DNA from 3 places in the Lysinibacillus sp. RS11 genome. Region 3 is predicted to be linked to each of the others. Evidence: a T-box and tRNA genes for the amino acid it is inferred to sense, from the RefSeq annotation. Region 3 holds a T-box; the other regions hold tRNA genes.
The links. The T-box of region 3 lies ahead of AB9L17_RS17700 (valine--tRNA ligase). A T-box ahead of a tRNA ligase gene usually reads a tRNA of that ligase, here a tRNA-Val.

Region 1: it encodes a tRNA-Val, which carries the amino acid that the T-box ahead of AB9L17_RS17700 (valine--tRNA ligase) is inferred to sense. The anticodon was not compared.
Region 2: it encodes a tRNA-Val, which carries the amino acid that the T-box ahead of AB9L17_RS17700 (valine--tRNA ligase) is inferred to sense. The anticodon was not compared.

The regions. Positions count from the first base shown of each region.
Region 1 covers NZ_CP168124.1:105,866-111,456, forward strand. The annotation lists rRNA gene AB9L17_RS00615 (23S ribosomal RNA) at 1-1,912, shown strand, start outside; rRNA gene rrf (5S ribosomal RNA) at 2,028-2,143, shown strand; tRNA gene AB9L17_RS00625 (tRNA-Val) at 2,154-2,229, shown strand; tRNA gene AB9L17_RS00630 (tRNA-Thr) at 2,233-2,308, shown strand; tRNA gene AB9L17_RS00635 (tRNA-Lys) at 2,316-2,391, shown strand; tRNA gene AB9L17_RS00640 (tRNA-Leu) at 2,412-2,496, shown strand; tRNA gene AB9L17_RS00645 (tRNA-Gly) at 2,543-2,617, shown strand; tRNA gene AB9L17_RS00650 (tRNA-Leu) at 2,623-2,711, shown strand; tRNA gene AB9L17_RS00655 (tRNA-Arg) at 2,729-2,805, shown strand; tRNA gene AB9L17_RS00660 (tRNA-Pro) at 2,816-2,892, shown strand; tRNA gene AB9L17_RS00665 (tRNA-Ala) at 2,909-2,984, shown strand; rRNA gene AB9L17_RS00670 (16S ribosomal RNA) at 3,130-4,681, shown strand; tRNA gene AB9L17_RS00675 (tRNA-Ile) at 4,775-4,851, shown strand; tRNA gene AB9L17_RS00680 (tRNA-Ala) at 4,864-4,939, shown strand; rRNA gene AB9L17_RS00685 (23S ribosomal RNA) at 5,030-5,591, shown strand, end outside.
Region 2 covers NZ_CP168124.1:4,664,584-4,670,174, forward strand. The annotation lists gene AB9L17_RS24030 (anti-sigma factor family protein) at 141-767, opposite strand; gene sigW (RNA polymerase sigma factor SigW) at 781-1,344, opposite strand; gene rocF (arginase) at 1,478-2,383, opposite strand; tRNA gene AB9L17_RS24045 (tRNA-Lys) at 2,809-2,881, opposite strand; tRNA gene AB9L17_RS24050 (tRNA-Gln) at 2,896-2,970, opposite strand; tRNA gene AB9L17_RS24055 (tRNA-Tyr) at 2,986-3,069, opposite strand; tRNA gene AB9L17_RS24060 (tRNA-Val) at 3,084-3,159, opposite strand; tRNA gene AB9L17_RS24065 (tRNA-Glu) at 3,233-3,307, opposite strand; tRNA gene AB9L17_RS24070 (tRNA-Asn) at 3,423-3,499, opposite strand; gene mbcS (acyl-CoA synthetase MbcS) at 3,768-5,345, shown strand; rRNA gene rrf (5S ribosomal RNA) at 5,449-5,564, opposite strand.
Region 3 covers NZ_CP168124.1:3,427,813-3,433,403, reverse strand. The annotation lists gene AB9L17_RS17710 (CoxG family protein) at 1-175, shown strand, start outside; gene AB9L17_RS17705 (valyl-tRNA synthetase) at 503-1,171, shown strand; T-box leader at 1,449-1,737, shown strand; gene AB9L17_RS17700 (valine--tRNA ligase) at 1,863-4,508, shown strand; gene AB9L17_RS17695 (bifunctional folylpolyglutamate synthase/dihydrofolate synthase) at 4,871-5,591, shown strand, end outside.

The DNA of each region.
Region 1 (5,591 bases), 1.5 Mb from region 3:
CAAAAGGGAAACAGCCCAGACCACCAGCTAAGGTCCCAAAGTAATCGTTAAGTGGAAAAGGATGTGGCGTTGCACAGACAACCAGGATGTTGGCTTAGAAGCAGCCATCATTTAAAGAGTGCGTAATAGCTCACTGGTCGAGTGACGCTGCGCCGAAAATGTATCGGGGCTAAACGATTCACCGAAGCTGTGGATTGACATCTACGATGTCAGTGGTAGGAGAGCGTTCTAAGTGCGTTGAAGTCAGATCGGAAGGACTGGTGGAGCGCTTAGAAGTGAGAATGCCGGTATGAGTAGCGAAAGACGGGTGAGAATCCCGTCCACCGTATGACTAAGGTTTCCTGAGGAAGGCTCGTCCGCTCAGGGTTAGTCGGGACCTAAGCCGAGGCCGATAGGCGTAGGCGATGGACAACAGGTTGATATTCCTGTACCACCTCCTCACCGTTTGAGAAATGGGGGGACGCAGTAGGATAGGGTAAGCGCGCCGTTGGTTGTGCGCGTCCAAGCAGTAAGGCGTGTGTGTAGGCAAATCCGCACACTGTAACGTTGAGCTGTGATGGCGAGTCCGTATGGACGAAGTTCCTGATTTCACACTGCCAAGAAAAGCCTCTATCGAGGTGAGAGGTGCCCGTACCGCAAACCGACACAGGTAGTCGAGGAGAGAATCCTAAGGTGTGCGAGAGAACTCTCGTTAAGGAACTCGGCAAAATGACCCCGTAACTTCGGGAGAAGGGGTGCTCTTGAGCGTGCAAGCGCATGAGAGCCGCAGTGAATAGGCCCAGGCGACTGTTTAGCAAAAACACAGGTCTCTGCAAAACCGTAAGGTGACGTATAGGGGCTGACGCCTGCCCGGTGCTGGAAGGTTAAGAGGAGTGGTTAGCGCAAGCGAAGCTGCGAATTGAAGCCCCAGTAAACGGCGGCCGTAACTATAACGGTCCTAAGGTAGCGAAATTCCTTGTCGGGTAAGTTCCGACCCGCACGAAAGGCGTAACGATCTGGGCACTGTCTCAACGAGAGACTCGGTGAAATTATAGTACCTGTGAAGATGCAGGTTACCCGCGACAGGACGGAAAGACCCCGTGGAGCTTTACTGTAGCCTGATATTGAATTTTGGTACAACTTGTACAGGATAGGTAGGAGCCAGAGATCTCGGAGCGCCAGCTTCGAAGGAGGCGTCGGTGGGATACTACCCTGGTTGTATTGAAATTCTAACCCATGCCCCTTAGCGGGGCAGGAGACAGTGTCAGGCGGACAGTTTGACTGGGGCGGTCGCCTCCTAAAAGGTAACGGAGGCGCCCAAAGGTTCCCTCAGAATGGTTGGAAATCATTCGTAGAGTGTAAAGGCACAAGGGAGCTTGACTGCGAGACCTACAAGTCGAGCAGGGTCGAAAGACGGGCTTAGTGATCCGGTGGTTCCGCATGGAAGGGCCATCGCTCAACGGATAAAAGCTACCCCGGGGATAACAGGCTTATCTCCCCCAAGAGTCCACATCGACGGGGAGGTTTGGCACCTCGATGTCGGCTCATCGCATCCTGGGGCTGTAGTCGGTCCCAAGGGTTGGGCTGTTCGCCCATTAAAGCGGTACGCGAGCTGGGTTCAGAACGTCGTGAGACAGTTCGGTCCCTATCCGTCGTGGGCGTAGGAAATTTGAGAGGAGCTGTCCTTAGTACGAGAGGACCGGGATGGACACACCGCTGGTGTACCAGTTGTCTTGCCAAAGGCATCGCTGGGTAGCTATGTGTGGACGGGATAAGTGCTGAAAGCATCTAAGCATGAAGCCCCCCTCAAGATGAGATTTCCCATTACGCAAGTAAGTAAGATCCCTCAAAGACGATGAGGTAGATAGGTTCGAGGTGGAAGTGTGGTGACACATGGAGCTGACGAATACTAATCGATCGAGGACTTAACCAAAATGTTTGAAACATTCAATGCACGTTTATCCAGTTTTGAAAGAACAAGAAAGTTTTTTAAAAAAAGCTTGCAATTATAACAAAATGTGTTATAATAAATCTTGTCTTTAAAATAGTCTAGTGATGATGGCAAAGAGGTCACACCCGTTCCCATACCGAACACGGAAGTTAAGCTCTTTAGCGCCGATGGTAGTTGGGGGCTTCCCCCTGTGAGAGTAGGACGTCGCTAGGCATTATACCCAGGAGGATTAGCTCAGCTGGGAGAGCACCTGCCTTACAAGCAGGGGGTCGGCGGTTCGAGCCCGTCATCCTCCACCATTTGCCGGTGTAGCTCAGTTGGTAGAGCAACTGACTTGTAATCAGTAGGTCGTGGGTTCGACTCCTATCGCCGGCACCATAGTTTTGAGCCATTAGCTCAGTTGGTAGAGCATCTGACTTTTAATCAGAGGGTCGAAGGTTCGAGTCCTTCATGGCTCACCATTTAATTGCCAACAAAATATGCGGGTGTGGCGGAATTGGCAGACGCACTAGACTTAGGATCTAGCGCCGCAAGGCGTGGGGGTTCGACTCCCTTCACCCGCACCATTTTTAGAATTTCATAATTGCCAGGATAAATAAATCTTATGCACATGCGGAAGTAGTTCAGTGGTAGAACACCACCTTGCCAAGGTGGGGGTCGCGAGTTCGAACCTCGTCTTCCGCTCCAAATGTGCCGGGGTGGCGGAACTGGCAGACGCACAGGACTTAAAATCCTGCGGTAGGTGACTACCGTGCCGGTTCGATTCCGGCCCTCGGCACCATTTTATTTTTATAATTAGCGCCCGTAGCTCAATTGGATAGAGCGTCTGACTACGGATCAGAAGGTTGTGGGTTCGACTCCTGCCGGGCGCGCCAATAAAACAAACGGAATGTAGCTCAGCTTGGTAGAGCACTTGGTTTGGGACCAAGGGGTCGTAGGTTCGAATCCTGTCATTCCGACCATTTTTTCTTAAATTTTGGGGCCTTAGCTCAGCTGGGAGAGCGCCTGCCTTGCACGCAGGAGGTCAGCGGTTCGATCCCGCTAGGCTCCACCAATTAAAATAAATGAACCTTGAAAACTGAACAAGCAAAACGTAATCAATAAAGTTTTTAGTAGCTAACCTTGAGTTAGTGAACGAAACAAAATTTTGGACATCAAACATGATGCCAGCAAAACAATTTGAGCTAATCAAATTTCTTTTTATGGAGAGTTTGATCCTGGCTCAGGACGAACGCTGGCGGCGTGCCTAATACATGCAAGTCGAGCGGACAGAGAAGGAGCTTGCTCCTTTGATGTTAGCGGCGGACGGGTGAGTAACACGTGGGCAACCTACCTTATAGTTTGGGATAACTCCGGGAAACCGGGGCTAATACCGAATAATCTATTTTACTTCATGGTGAAATACTGAAAGACGGTTTCGGCTGTCGCTATAAGATGGGCCCGCGGCGCATTAGCTAGTTGGTGAGGTAACGGCTCACCAAGGCGACGATGCGTAGCCGACCTGAGAGGGTGATCGGCCACACTGGGACTGAGACACGGCCCAGACTCCTACGGGAGGCAGCAGTAGGGAATCTTCCACAATGGGCGAAAGCCTGATGGAGCAACGCCGCGTGAGTGAAGAAGGTTTTCGGATCGTAAAACTCTGTTGTAAGGGAAGAACAAGTACAGTAGTAACTGGCTGTACCTTGACGGTACCTTATTAGAAAGCCACGGCTAACTACGTGCCAGCAGCCGCGGTAATACGTAGGTGGCAAGCGTTGTCCGGAATTATTGGGCGTAAAGCGCGCGCAGGCGGTCCTTTAAGTCTGATGTGAAAGCCCACGGCTCAACCGTGGAGGGTCATTGGAAACTGGGGGACTTGAGTGCAGAAGAGGAAAGTGGAATTCCAAGTGTAGCGGTGAAATGCGTAGAGATTTGGAGGAACACCAGTGGCGAAGGCGACTTTCTGGTCTGTAACTGACGCTGAGGCGCGAAAGCGTGGGGAGCAAACAGGATTAGATACCCTGGTAGTCCACGCCGTAAACGATGAGTGCTAAGTGTTAGGGGGTTTCCGCCCCTTAGTGCTGCAGCTAACGCATTAAGCACTCCGCCTGGGGAGTACGGTCGCAAGACTGAAACTCAAAGGAATTGACGGGGGCCCGCACAAGCGGTGGAGCATGTGGTTTAATTCGAAGCAACGCGAAGAACCTTACCAGGTCTTGACATCCCGTTGACCACTGTAGAGATATGGTTTTCCCTTCGGGGACAACGGTGACAGGTGGTGCATGGTTGTCGTCAGCTCGTGTCGTGAGATGTTGGGTTAAGTCCCGCAACGAGCGCAACCCTTGATCTTAGTTGCCATCATTTAGTTGGGCACTCTAAGGTGACTGCCGGTGACAAACCGGAGGAAGGTGGGGATGACGTCAAATCATCATGCCCCTTATGACCTGGGCTACACACGTGCTACAATGGACGATACAAACGGTTGCCAACTCGCGAGAGGGAGCTAATCCGATAAAGTCGTTCTCAGTTCGGATTGTAGGCTGCAACTCGCCTACATGAAGCCGGAATCGCTAGTAATCGCGGATCAGCATGCCGCGGTGAATACGTTCCCGGGCCTTGTACACACCGCCCGTCACACCACGAGAGTTTGTAACACCCGAAGTCGGTGGGGTAACCTTTTGGAGCCAGCCGCCGAAGGTGGGATAGATGATTGGGGTGAAGTCGTAACAAGGTAGCCGTATCGGAAGGTGCGGCTGGATCACCTCCTTTCTAAGGATATTTTCGGAATACAAACCTAGGGTTTGTAAGATTACGTTTTGCGTTCAGTTTTGAAGGTTTATGAAAAAAATAAAACTTCTAAGAGGGCCTATAGCTCAGCTGGTTAGAGCGCACGCCTGATAAGCGTGAGGTCGATGGTTCGAGTCCATTTAGGCCCACCATATATACCTCTTGGGGCCTTAGCTCAGCTGGGAGAGCGCCTGCCTTGCACGCAGGAGGTCAGCGGTTCGATCCCGCTAGGCTCCACCATTTTTTTGTTCTTTGAAAACTGGATAAAACGACATTGAAATTGTAACAAACACATTTATTTTTTTAAGTTTTTTATAGGCTTAATAACTTGGTTAAGTTATTAAGGGCGCACGGCGAATGCCTTGGCACTAGGAGCCGAAGAAGGACGGCACTAACACCGATATGCTTCGGGGAGCTGTAAGTGAGCTTTGATCCGGAGATTTCCGAATGGGGGAACCCACTACGTTTAATCGCGTAGTATCTTGACGTGAATACATAGCGTCTTGAAGGCAGACCCAGGGAACTGAAACATCTAAGTACCTGGAGGAAGAGAAAGAAAAATCGATTCCCTGAGTAGCGGCGAGCGAAACGGGAAGAGCCCAAACCAAGAGGCTTGCCTCTTGGGGTTGTAGGACACTCAATACGGAGTTACAAAAGAGCGAGTTAGATGAAGCGACTTGGAAAGGTCCGCCAGAGCAGGTAAAAGCCCTGTAGTCGAAAGTTCGTTCTCTCCTGAGTGGATCCTGAGTACGGCGGAACACGTGAAATTCCGTCGGAATCCGGGAGGACCATCTCCCAAGGCTAAATACTACCTAGTGACCGATAGTGAACCAGTACCGTGAGGGAAAGGTGAAAAGCACCCCGGAAGGGGAGTGAAAGAGATCCTGAAACC
Region 2 (5,591 bases), 1.2 Mb from region 3:
CCCACTTTTCATTGCGAATACATACACATTTTAGTATAGCACATCCTTAACAAATGTAACTTTTTTCAAATAAAAAGTCTACTCAAAAGAGTAGACCTTTCAGCCTCTCACGTGCACTATCTTTTAGGACGTATAGAGTGTTATTTAGTTTCTTGGTTCTCTTCGAATGTTATGGCATCTTTTACTGAATTTTTGATCGTATACCAGAGCCATTCGAATGCTTCGTCAATTTCCTCTATTTTACCTGAAACAACTGCTGAAGATGCCATATACTGTCCGTTAATAACTGTGACATTGCCATCCACTTCACCTTCAACAATTAAATCACCATTTTTAACAACAATGTCGCCTTTTACAACTTCTCCCTCAGGCACAATAACCGTCTGCCCTTCAACAACTAGGTTTGGTTGTGTGGTCACGGAGAAATGCTGGTCATCCATAAAATTACCAAGTAAAGTTGCACTCATGAATAAACAAAAAACTGCTGCTGCCACAAAGAACGGATGCCGGCGAATCCATTTTTGTATGCCTACACGACTTTTGGGTTTCGGTAAACGAGCCATCACAGCTTCTTCAAAATGCGGAGGTGCTGTAATATGGGAAGCACTCTTCACAAAGGCGATTGTTTCACTCAATTCCTGCATCAATTGTTTACAATCACTGCATGTATGCAAATGTTGTTTTAACTCTTGCTCATGCTCACGACTAATGTCACCATCTAAATAATCATGCATATAGTCTATAATATGCTCTGGACAAGTATTCATGACGCTTCCCCTCCTACAGATTGTTTAATTGCTTACGTAATGCTTCACGTCCGCGGTGAATTCTCGTTTTCACCGTTCCAAGAGGCATATCTAAAATCTCACTAATTTCCTGCAACGATAATTCTTCAATATATTTCAACACTATAACTGAACGGTATTTATCCGGCAAACATCCAATCTCATATTGAATCCGATCTTGTAATTCCATTTGCTCTACCTGTTCCTCTGGTAGCTGATCATCTGCTGCGATTTGCGAATACATATCAAGCCCTTCTGTACCAGCTACTTCCGCATCTAAATAATAATCCGGCTTTTTCTTCCGGATGCGGTCTATACAGAGATTTGTCGCTATACGATAAAGCCACGTCGAAAATTTTCTTTTCTGATCAAAAGTATGCAAGTTCATATAGGCACGAACAAACGCTTCCTGAGCAATATCCTCAGATTCTTGCTTGTTTGCTAACATCCTATAGCATACTTGGTACAGTTTGTGCTGATAGAGACTCACAATATCGGCAAATGCGTTTTGATCGCCCTTAAGCACTTGTTTTATTTTCTTGTTTACGAACGCATCCATTGTGTTGATTTCTCCACCTTTACAACTGTCTTATACTATACGACCCAACTATAAGAAAAGTTTCATTTTGTTATTAATTATATCAAAAGATTTTTATACATTGTGGCAATAGGCAAATTTTTGTTAAATTTCTTTAAACTAGTGTTTCACCAAATAAAGAACCCATTAATGCAACAGCAACATCTGCTGTTCTATTCTTTTCATCTAAAATCGGATTAACCTCAACAAATTCAGCAGATGTTAGCATACCTGATTCCTGAATCATTTCCATCGCTAAATGACTTTCTCGATACGTAATACCACCAGGTACAGGTGTCCCCACCCCTGGCGTATAAAGTGGATCTAACCCATCTAAATCGAGTGATAAATGCAAACCATCTACATTGCGCTCTCTTAAATAGGCCAGAGCATCTTCCATTACACGCGTCATACCAAGACGATCTATCTCATGCATTGAGTACACCTTGATTCCTTGTTGACGAATCAATTCACGCTCTCCTGGATCTACAGAACGTGCCCCAATAATAATAACGTTTTCCGGTTTAATTTTTGGCGCATAATTACGAATTTGCACTAAGCGTTCATGACCGAGCCCAATGCTAACAGCTAACGGCATACCATGTATATTACCAGACGGTGTCGTTTCAGGAGTATTTAAATCAGCATGTGCATCAAACCAGATAACGCCTAAGTTTTTGTAATGCTCGCCAAGCCCTGCAAGTGTACCAATAGCAATACTATGATCACCACCAAATACAAGTGGAAACTTCTTCTGTTCCAATGCTTCATTTACATTGTTTGCTAAAGATGTACTTACATCAATAACTTCCTCTAAATTTAATAGTTGTTTATCCACAATAGTACCTTCTTGTTTCTGACTAACACGTATATCCCCTTGATCCTGTACCTCATGACCAATTGCCTCTAAGCGTTCTACAACACCTGCGTAGCGAATAGCACTTGGTCCCATATCTACTCCTCTACGTGTTTGCCCATAATCAGTAGGCACACCAATAATAGAAATATTTAATTTATTCATCTTTCCATACCCCCTTTGAGTTGTAAGACTATTGTAAAGCCTACATCTACCTTGGCTCAACTCAACAGTTTTTCGCATATTTATACAACTAAAATCTAGTCTTCATTAAAAGGTTTGTTGTCATGAAAGCATATGGCGCGAAGGAAGGCGAGAAGCTACGGTCGCTTTGTTGTCGTCACAGAGCAAAACTTTCTGGAGGAATAGCCGTGAGATCTCAGACACCGCAGGAGCGAAGTATGAGCAACGAGGAGGCTTTAGACTATGTTTGTAGAAAGCGCTCTCCCGGAGTAGAATGTGCAGTTAAGTACATATTTCGATGAAGAGTCAGAAAAAAAACATAAAAAAAATCTCCTACTGTTTTCAGCAAGAGATTAGTATCTGTAGTTAATGTAACACTTTTGAATAAGTTTTATTCTATAAAAAAGTGAGCCATGAAGGACTCGAACCTTCGACCCTCTGATTAAAAGTCAGATGCTCTACCAACTGAGCTAATGGCTCATAAAAGAAAAAAATGGCTGGGGTACTAGGATTCGAACCTAGGCATGACGGAATCAAAATCCGTTGCCTTACCGCTTGGCTATACCCCAATCATTTATAAAAACTGGTGGAGGGGGACGGATTCGAACCGCCGAACCCTAAGGAGCGGATTTACAGTCCGCCGCGTTTAGCCACTTCGCTACCCCTCCGAAATAACACATTATGGTGGAGGATGACGGGCTCGAACCGCCGACCCTCTGCTTGTAAGGCAGATGCTCTCCCAGCTGAGCTAATCCTCCATAGAAACAGGTGTTTATTTCTTAACAGTTTATATTCTTTTTAAGCCTTCGCATTACTACAAAGCTTTTAAAATGGTGACCCCTACGGGATTCGAACCCGTGTTACCGCCGTGAAAGGGCGGTGTCTTAACCACTTGACCAAGGGGCCATTTTTCAATGTCTCAAACAAGACAATATTTATTCTAACACTATTTGTTTTTTAATGCAACACTTTTTTAAAATTATTTATATGTATAAGATTATCTTAAAAATGAGCAAAAAAATGGCTCCGAAGGCAGGACTCGAACCTGCGACAACCTGATTAACAGTCAGGTGCTACTACCAACTGAGCTACTTCGGAACAATAGTATTCAATTTGGTTTTTAAAACCTCTTAAGTACATTTATTATTATAGCAAGCACACTAAATTATGCAATACTTTTTGTGAAAATTTTTATATTTTTTGTCGAAGCCTTCCTGGACATTAACAAATACCATAATAGTTCTCTATTAAATCTAATATTTCTATCCTATGTATAAAATATTCTTGCTGTATATTATTGTAATTGTTAAAATGAGAATAGTTTTATGAATTTTCTATTAAATTTGTTTGGGGGAGGAATGTTCACATGGTAACAAACGATTTAATTGCACCAGAATTTTATAATATTACAGAGGAGTTAGAGAAATTTTCCCAGGATAATGACCGTCAAGCAATACGATGGCTAAATACTCAACAAGAGCGCCAGACAATTTCCTATGTTGAGCTTGTACAAAAAATGAATCAATACGCGCATGCCTTTACGAAGAAGGGGCTTCAAAAGGGAGATCGCGTATTAGTTATTATTCCACGTTTGCCTGAGGCTTACTTTGTCTTCCTTGGCTGCCTAAAAGCTGGTATTGTTCCTATTTCATGTTCAGAAATGTTACGTGCTAGTGATTTAGAGTATCGTATGGAGCACTCTTCTGCAAGTGCCGTAATTGCCTATGAAGCGTTCATTGGTGAGGTTGATCGTATTACTTCTTCAGTAGAGGCTTTAAATAATAAATTGATTATAGGTTCTGCTATAGGTGATTGGACATCTTTAAATGAATTGGCTAGTACACAGCCAGATACATTTACGGCAGCTGCTACTAAACGAGATGATATGGCATTCCTTTCTTATACGTCTGGTACAACTGGCAAACCAAAAGGAGCTGTTCATTCTCATGGTTGGGGATATGCACATATTAGAACAGCCGCGTCTCAATGGCTTTGTGTACGCGAAGGTGATTTAGTATGGGCTACAGCAGCTCCAGGATGGCAAAAATGGATTTGGAGTCCATTTTTATCCACAATTATGTTGGGCGCAACTGCATTTGTATATCACGGAGGATTTGATCCAAAAACATACCTTCAGCTAATTCAAGATGAAAAGGTCAATGTATTATGCTGTACTCCAACGGAATATCGAATTATGGCGAAGCTTGATAATTTAAAAGACTATAATCTATCTTCTCTACGTAGTGCAGTTTCTGCTGGTGAGCCATTAAATCGACCAGTCATCGAAACATTTAAGAACAACTTTGATCTTAAAGTGCGCGATGGCTATGGCCAAACGGAAAACACTTTATTAATCGGCACACTTGAAAACACTGAGTTACGTCCGGGGTCAATGGGTGTTCCTACCCCAGGCAATATTGTCCGTATTATAGATCATGAAGGCAACGAGGTACCGATTGGAGAGGTTGGAGATATCGCAATACACAAATCATCTCCTGCTCTATTTAAAGAGTACTATCGCGAACCTGAACGCACACAAGCTGCCTTCCGTGGCGATTGGTATATTACTGGTGACCAAGCAAAATGTGATGAAGACGGTTACTTCTGGTTTGAAGGTCGAGGAGATGACATTATTATTTCATCAGGCTATACAATTGGTCCATTCGAGGTAGAGGATGCTTTAAATAAACATGAAGCTGTACAAGAATGTGCTGTTGTTGCAGCACCAGATGAAATTAGAGGACATATTGTTAAAGCCTTCGTCATCTTACGAGAAGGGTTCAGAGATCGAGATGAAGAGGAGTTAACAAAAGAGCTACAGGAGCACGTTAAAGCATTAACAGCTCCTTATAAATATCCTCGTAGTATTGTCTTTATCGATGAACTACCAAAAACAACTTCGGGCAAGATTCGTCGTATAGAGTTACGAGCAGCAACTGTATAAAATAATAAAGGAGACATTTCACCAATTACTCGGTTGAAATGTCTCCTTCTACTTTTGAACATAAAAAAAGCCACTACTGATTTTATCAGCAGCGACTTTTTGCGCCTAGCGACGTCCTACTCTCACAGGGGGAAGCCCCCAACTACCATCGGCGCTAAAGAGCTTAACTTCCGTGTTCGGTATGGGAACGGGTGTGACCTCTTTGCCATCATCACTAGACTATTGTCGGCTTCCAATATACGTCGT
Region 3 (5,591 bases):
TTTCCTTGCAGAAAGTATTGATGCAGATCATACAAAAATGACAGGCTATTTAGAAGTAAAGGCAGGAGGATTAGCTGGTCCTGTTTTAAATCCAATCTTTAAGCCAATCGTACCAAAAGCAACACAAATGTTAACAGATCGTGTAGCAAATAAAATTAAATTGGTGAATGTATAATAAAGCTGTTAAACCAACAGTAAAATGGCATGCTAGAAGTATTTTCTAGTATGCCATTTTTAATGAAAAAATAAAAATTTCTACGTGAACTTTTGTAAGCAATTATATTAGTTATCAAGAAGGGATGAGCGTCGAAAAACCTTCTTGATCATCAGTACCCTTATTTACTATTCTTATAGCATATTAATCTCCGAAGCTTCATATGATGCAAGGGGAGGGATTATTATCGAACACAAAACTTGGAATATGAGTGAAACTTTCTGTTTTCCTGGTTATGGCTGCCCAACAGAAATAGCAGCTGTGCAAATTAAACCGAGGTGGCAGACAATGCAGCTAGAAGATTCACTAAGATTAATGGGTATTTATCACATCACTGCACATGTTCGCTTTGATTTTCGAGACATGCAAGCTTTCATGGATGATGAAGAATTAGTACAAATTGATACACTTGATATTCAAGGAGATACTGGGTATTTTGAGTATGCAGTTCCTTTAAATGTGGATTTACCTAGGGATTCTGCTATTGAAGATTTAATGGTCAAGGATATTCGACCTACACTGACAAATCAAATGTGTCAGCTCGAATGGACGGTTACAAGTATTTTTAATGAGCATGAGCAAACATTTGAAAAAGCTCATGTTTTAGAAGAACAGTCTATCGCTGTAAATGCTTCAGCCCAAATAGAGAAGGTTACGCTTGTAGAAGAAACAGCGCAAGTAAAACAACCTGCAGCTGTAGTTGCTTCGATACAAGAAGAAAAATCAAAAGCTGTAACATTTTCAGCACAAAAGGAAAAGTCTGAAGCTACAGTAGCTTCAGCCAAAAAAGAAAAAACTACATCGATTGAGCAAAAAACAGTGTTGAGAGAATCCTCAAGTCATATTGTAGTTCGTGAGTCTAGCTCTTGGCATGAAGTTCCATCAATGATTTGGGATTTAACGGAAGACTATACACCGCTAAAGGTTCGTGTTTTAAATAATATCATTCAAAAGTAAATAGCATAGAAGTAGCAAGAGCAATAGGATGATGAAATCACCGGATGTTGGAATAATGATGACACGTATAAATTGAAAAGCACAAATTGGCACGATGATCGTTCTACAATAAAAACGAACTTGTCGTATCCATGGTGGTAAAAGCCAGGGATTATACTTACGTCGTCGCATTTGAATTTTCACTTCCTTTTCTACTTACTTTGTAGTGCTTCCTAAAAAATGACTAAATCACTTGAAAAATTGTACGATTCTGCGGTACAATGTGAAAAAGTCGAATATAGATGCTATGACAGGGAAGAGTAAATTAATAGTACATTTTAAGAGAGGAAACGGTAGCTGAAAAGTTTCTATATGTACCTAATTGAATGTAGCCCTCGAGCAGCTTTAGTGAACTAACAGTAGTTAAAGCCGGTTAAACACCGTTACCGAATTGAGAGCCAGTAGTAAAAGGCTTAAGCAAAGTAGTGCATGCTATTTCCTGATGGAATGTGTGTAAAGTGACTGCTTAACTCGCCTCTGCTGGAATTAAAGGTGGTACCGCGAATTTAAACTCCTTCGTCCTTTTAGACGTTAGGAGTTTTTTTATTTTCATTAAATCTTCTGGTCAATGTGCCTCGGTATGAGACATAAAACAGAATGATTGGTACGATCTCACATTGGTGAAACTAATGAATCAACTGGAGGAGTCAAAATGACAGAAAACATCTCAATGCCAACAAAATATGATCCGCTGTCCATTGAAGCGGGTCGTTATGAATGGTGGTTACAAGGGAAATTTTTCGAGGCACAGCCTACGAGTGAAAAGGAACCTTATTCAATCGTTATTCCACCACCGAATGTAACAGGTAAACTACATCTTGGTCATGCTTGGGATACAACGTTACAAGATATTTTAATTCGTATGAAGCGCATGCAAGGGTATGATGCACTTTGGTTACCTGGAATGGACCATGCAGGTATAGCGACACAAGCAAAAGTAGAGGCTAAACTGCGTGAAGATAATATTACACGTTATGATTTAGGTCGTGAAAAATTCCTCGAAAAAACATGGGAATGGAAAGAGGAGTACGCTAGTCATATTCGCGACCAATGGGCGAAGCTTGGCCTTGCATTAGATTATTCTCGTGAGCGTTTCACACTTGATAAAGGTCTTTCCGATGCAGTTAAAACCGTGTTCATTCAATTATATGAAAAAGGTTTAATCTATCGTGGTGAACGTATTATTAACTGGGACCCTGCTGCGAAAACAGCGTTATCAGATATTGAAGTTATCTATCATGATGTTCAAGGTGCTTTCTATCACATGAAATACCCATTAGCTGATGGCTCAGGATTTGTGGAAGTAGCGACAACACGCCCTGAAACAATGCTAGGTGACTCGGGAGTAGCAGTTCACCCGAATGATGAGCGTTATCAACACTTAATTGGTAAAACAGTTATTTTACCAATTGTTGGTCGTGAAATCCCTATCGTAGCAGATGACTACGTAGATATGGAATTTGGTACTGGAGTTGTAAAAATGACACCGGCACATGATCCAAACGACTTTGAGGTTGGGAACCGCCACAACTTAGAACGTATTCTTGTAATGCATGAAGATGGTACAATGAACGAGCTTGCTGGCAAGTATAATGGTATGGACCGTTTTGAATGCCGTAAGCAAATTGTAGCTGATCTACAAGAGGCAGGCGTGCTTATTCGCATTGAAGAGCATACCCATTCAGTAGGTCACTCTGAACGTTCTGGTGCTGTTGTAGAGCCATATCTTTCAGCACAATGGTTCGTAAAAATGCAACCACTTGCTGATGCTTCACTTGCGCTTCAACAAGATGAAGAAGGAAAAGTAAACTTCGTACCATCTCGTTTTGAAAACACATATTCTCGCTGGATGGAAAATATCCGTGACTGGTGTATCTCTCGCCAATTATGGTGGGGTCATCAAATCCCAGCATGGTATCACAATGAAACAGGTGAGATTTACGTAGGAAAAGAAGCGCCAGCAGATGCAGAGAATTGGACACAAGATGAAGACGTATTAGATACATGGTTCTCTTCAGCGCTATGGCCATTTTCAACAATGGGTTGGCCAGATGAGACAAATGAAGAATATAAACGTTACTATCCAACAAGCACACTTGTAACTGGTTATGATATTATTTTCTTCTGGGTATCTCGAATGATTTTCCAAGGTCTTGAATTTACAGGTCAGCGCCCATTCAAAGATGTATTAATTCACGGTTTAGTACGTGATGGTGAAGGACGCAAGATGAGTAAATCACTTGGCAATGGTGTAGACCCTATGGACGTTATTGATCAATACGGTGCCGATTCATTACGTTACTTCTTAGCTACTGGATCATCACCTGGTCAAGATTTACGCTATACAACTGAAAAAGTAGAAGCTGTATGGAACTTCTCTAATAAGATTTGGAATGCCTCTCGTTTCGCTTTAATGAACATGGAAGGTATGACATATGATGAAATCGACTTAACTGGTGAAAAATCAGTTGCCGATAAATGGATTCTTACTCGCTTGAATGAAACAATTGAACGTGTAACATCTCTTGCAGAGCGCTACGAATTTGGTGAAGTTGGCCGCGAGCTGTATAACTTCATTTGGGATGATTTCTGTTCTTGGTATATTGAAATGGCGAAATTACCGTTATACGGTGATGATGAAGCAGCTAAGAAAACAACTCGTTCTATTTTAGCTTATGTTTTAGATCAAACGATGCGTCTATTACACCCATTCATGCCATTCATTACGGAAGAAATCTGGCAGCACTTACCTCATGAAGGTGAATCAATCACAGTGGCAGCATGGCCAACTGTACGTGAGGATCTTCATTTTGCAGAGGAAGCAGACAATATGAAGCTCCTAATGGATATTATACGTTCAGTACGTAATATTCGTGCGGAAGTTAATACACCAATGAGCAAAAAAGTGCCGTTATATATTTCAGCGAAGGATGCTACAACGGTTACAGTACTTGAAGCCAATAAAGCGTACTTAGAAAAATTCTGTAATCCAGAATCACTAACAATTGGAGAAGGTTTAGAGGCTCCTGGTCAGTCAATGACAGCAGTAGTAACTGGAGCTGAGCTATTCTTACCGCTTGTTGGACTTATTAATCTAGAAGAAGAAATTGCTCGTCTTGAAAAAGAATTAGAAAAATGGGCAAAAGAAGTGAAGCTTGTAACTGGTAAATTATCGAATGAGAAATTCGTGTCTAAAGCGCCGGAAGCATTAGTTAATGCGGAGCGTGAAAAATTAGCCGATTACGAAAGTAAACATGCGATTGTATTAAAACGTTTAGAAGAACTAAAAAATATGTAAATAGGAAACAGCGGATGATGAAAAGTCATCCGCTGTTTTTATATGCGCCAAAAGATATACATTATAGGGAATGTATTTTTAAAACAATTCATTATACCCGTTGTTGAATAGTATGGTTCGCTAATTAATTACCAGTTGATGGTAAATTGTCGGAATTTCGTAATTATTATAGCGAAAGGTATTTTTATCTCGGATGAACGGGCAGTAATTTATCGTATCGAAAGCAAAGAGGCAGGTACAAGACGCCCACCTCAAAATTCAGTGAAATGGTGTAAGTAAACAAGAGTTTTTTTCGAAATATATGTGTATTGGGCATCACTTGTACTAAAATAGAGATATTGTAGTAAGAGGGAGTGTTTCTTTTGTTTAAATCGATGAAAGAATGTACAGATTTTATTTTTATGTTAAAGGCAGTTGATCATAAACGGGCACCACTTGTATTGATGCGAGAGGTACTGGAGATTCTAGGTAACCCGCAGGACAAGCTACGCGCTATTCATTTAGCGGGTTCAAATGGTAAGGGTTCAACAGTGAATGCACTAAGAGAAATGCTACAACATGCTGGCTACAAAGTTGGTGCCTTTACTTCACCTCATTTAGAGTGTGTCAATGAACGAATAACTATTAATGGAAATCAAATTTCTGATGCGCAATTTTTACATTATATGAACAAAGTTTCTACTATTATTGAGACACATTATAAAGGTGAATATCCAAGCTTTTTTGAAGTCGTGACACTTATTATGTTCCAATACTTGGCGGATGAAGAAGTGGATATTGTACTGATTGAAACAGGACTTGGTGGACGTTTAGATGCAACGAATGTCGTTACGCCACTTATTTCAATTATTACAACGATTTCACTAGAACATACTGCGTTTTTAGGAGATACATTAGCAAAGGTAGCATTTGAAAAGGCAGGAATTATTAAAGAAAGTGTACCAGTTGTTGTCGGGGTTAAAAGTGAAGAGGCACTTACTGTTATCCAGGAGATAGCAAATGAGCGTCATGCGCCATGCTTTGTTTTAGGAAAAGATTTTACGGTTGAAAACATTGTGCAAAGTGCTAATATACAGCTCTTTA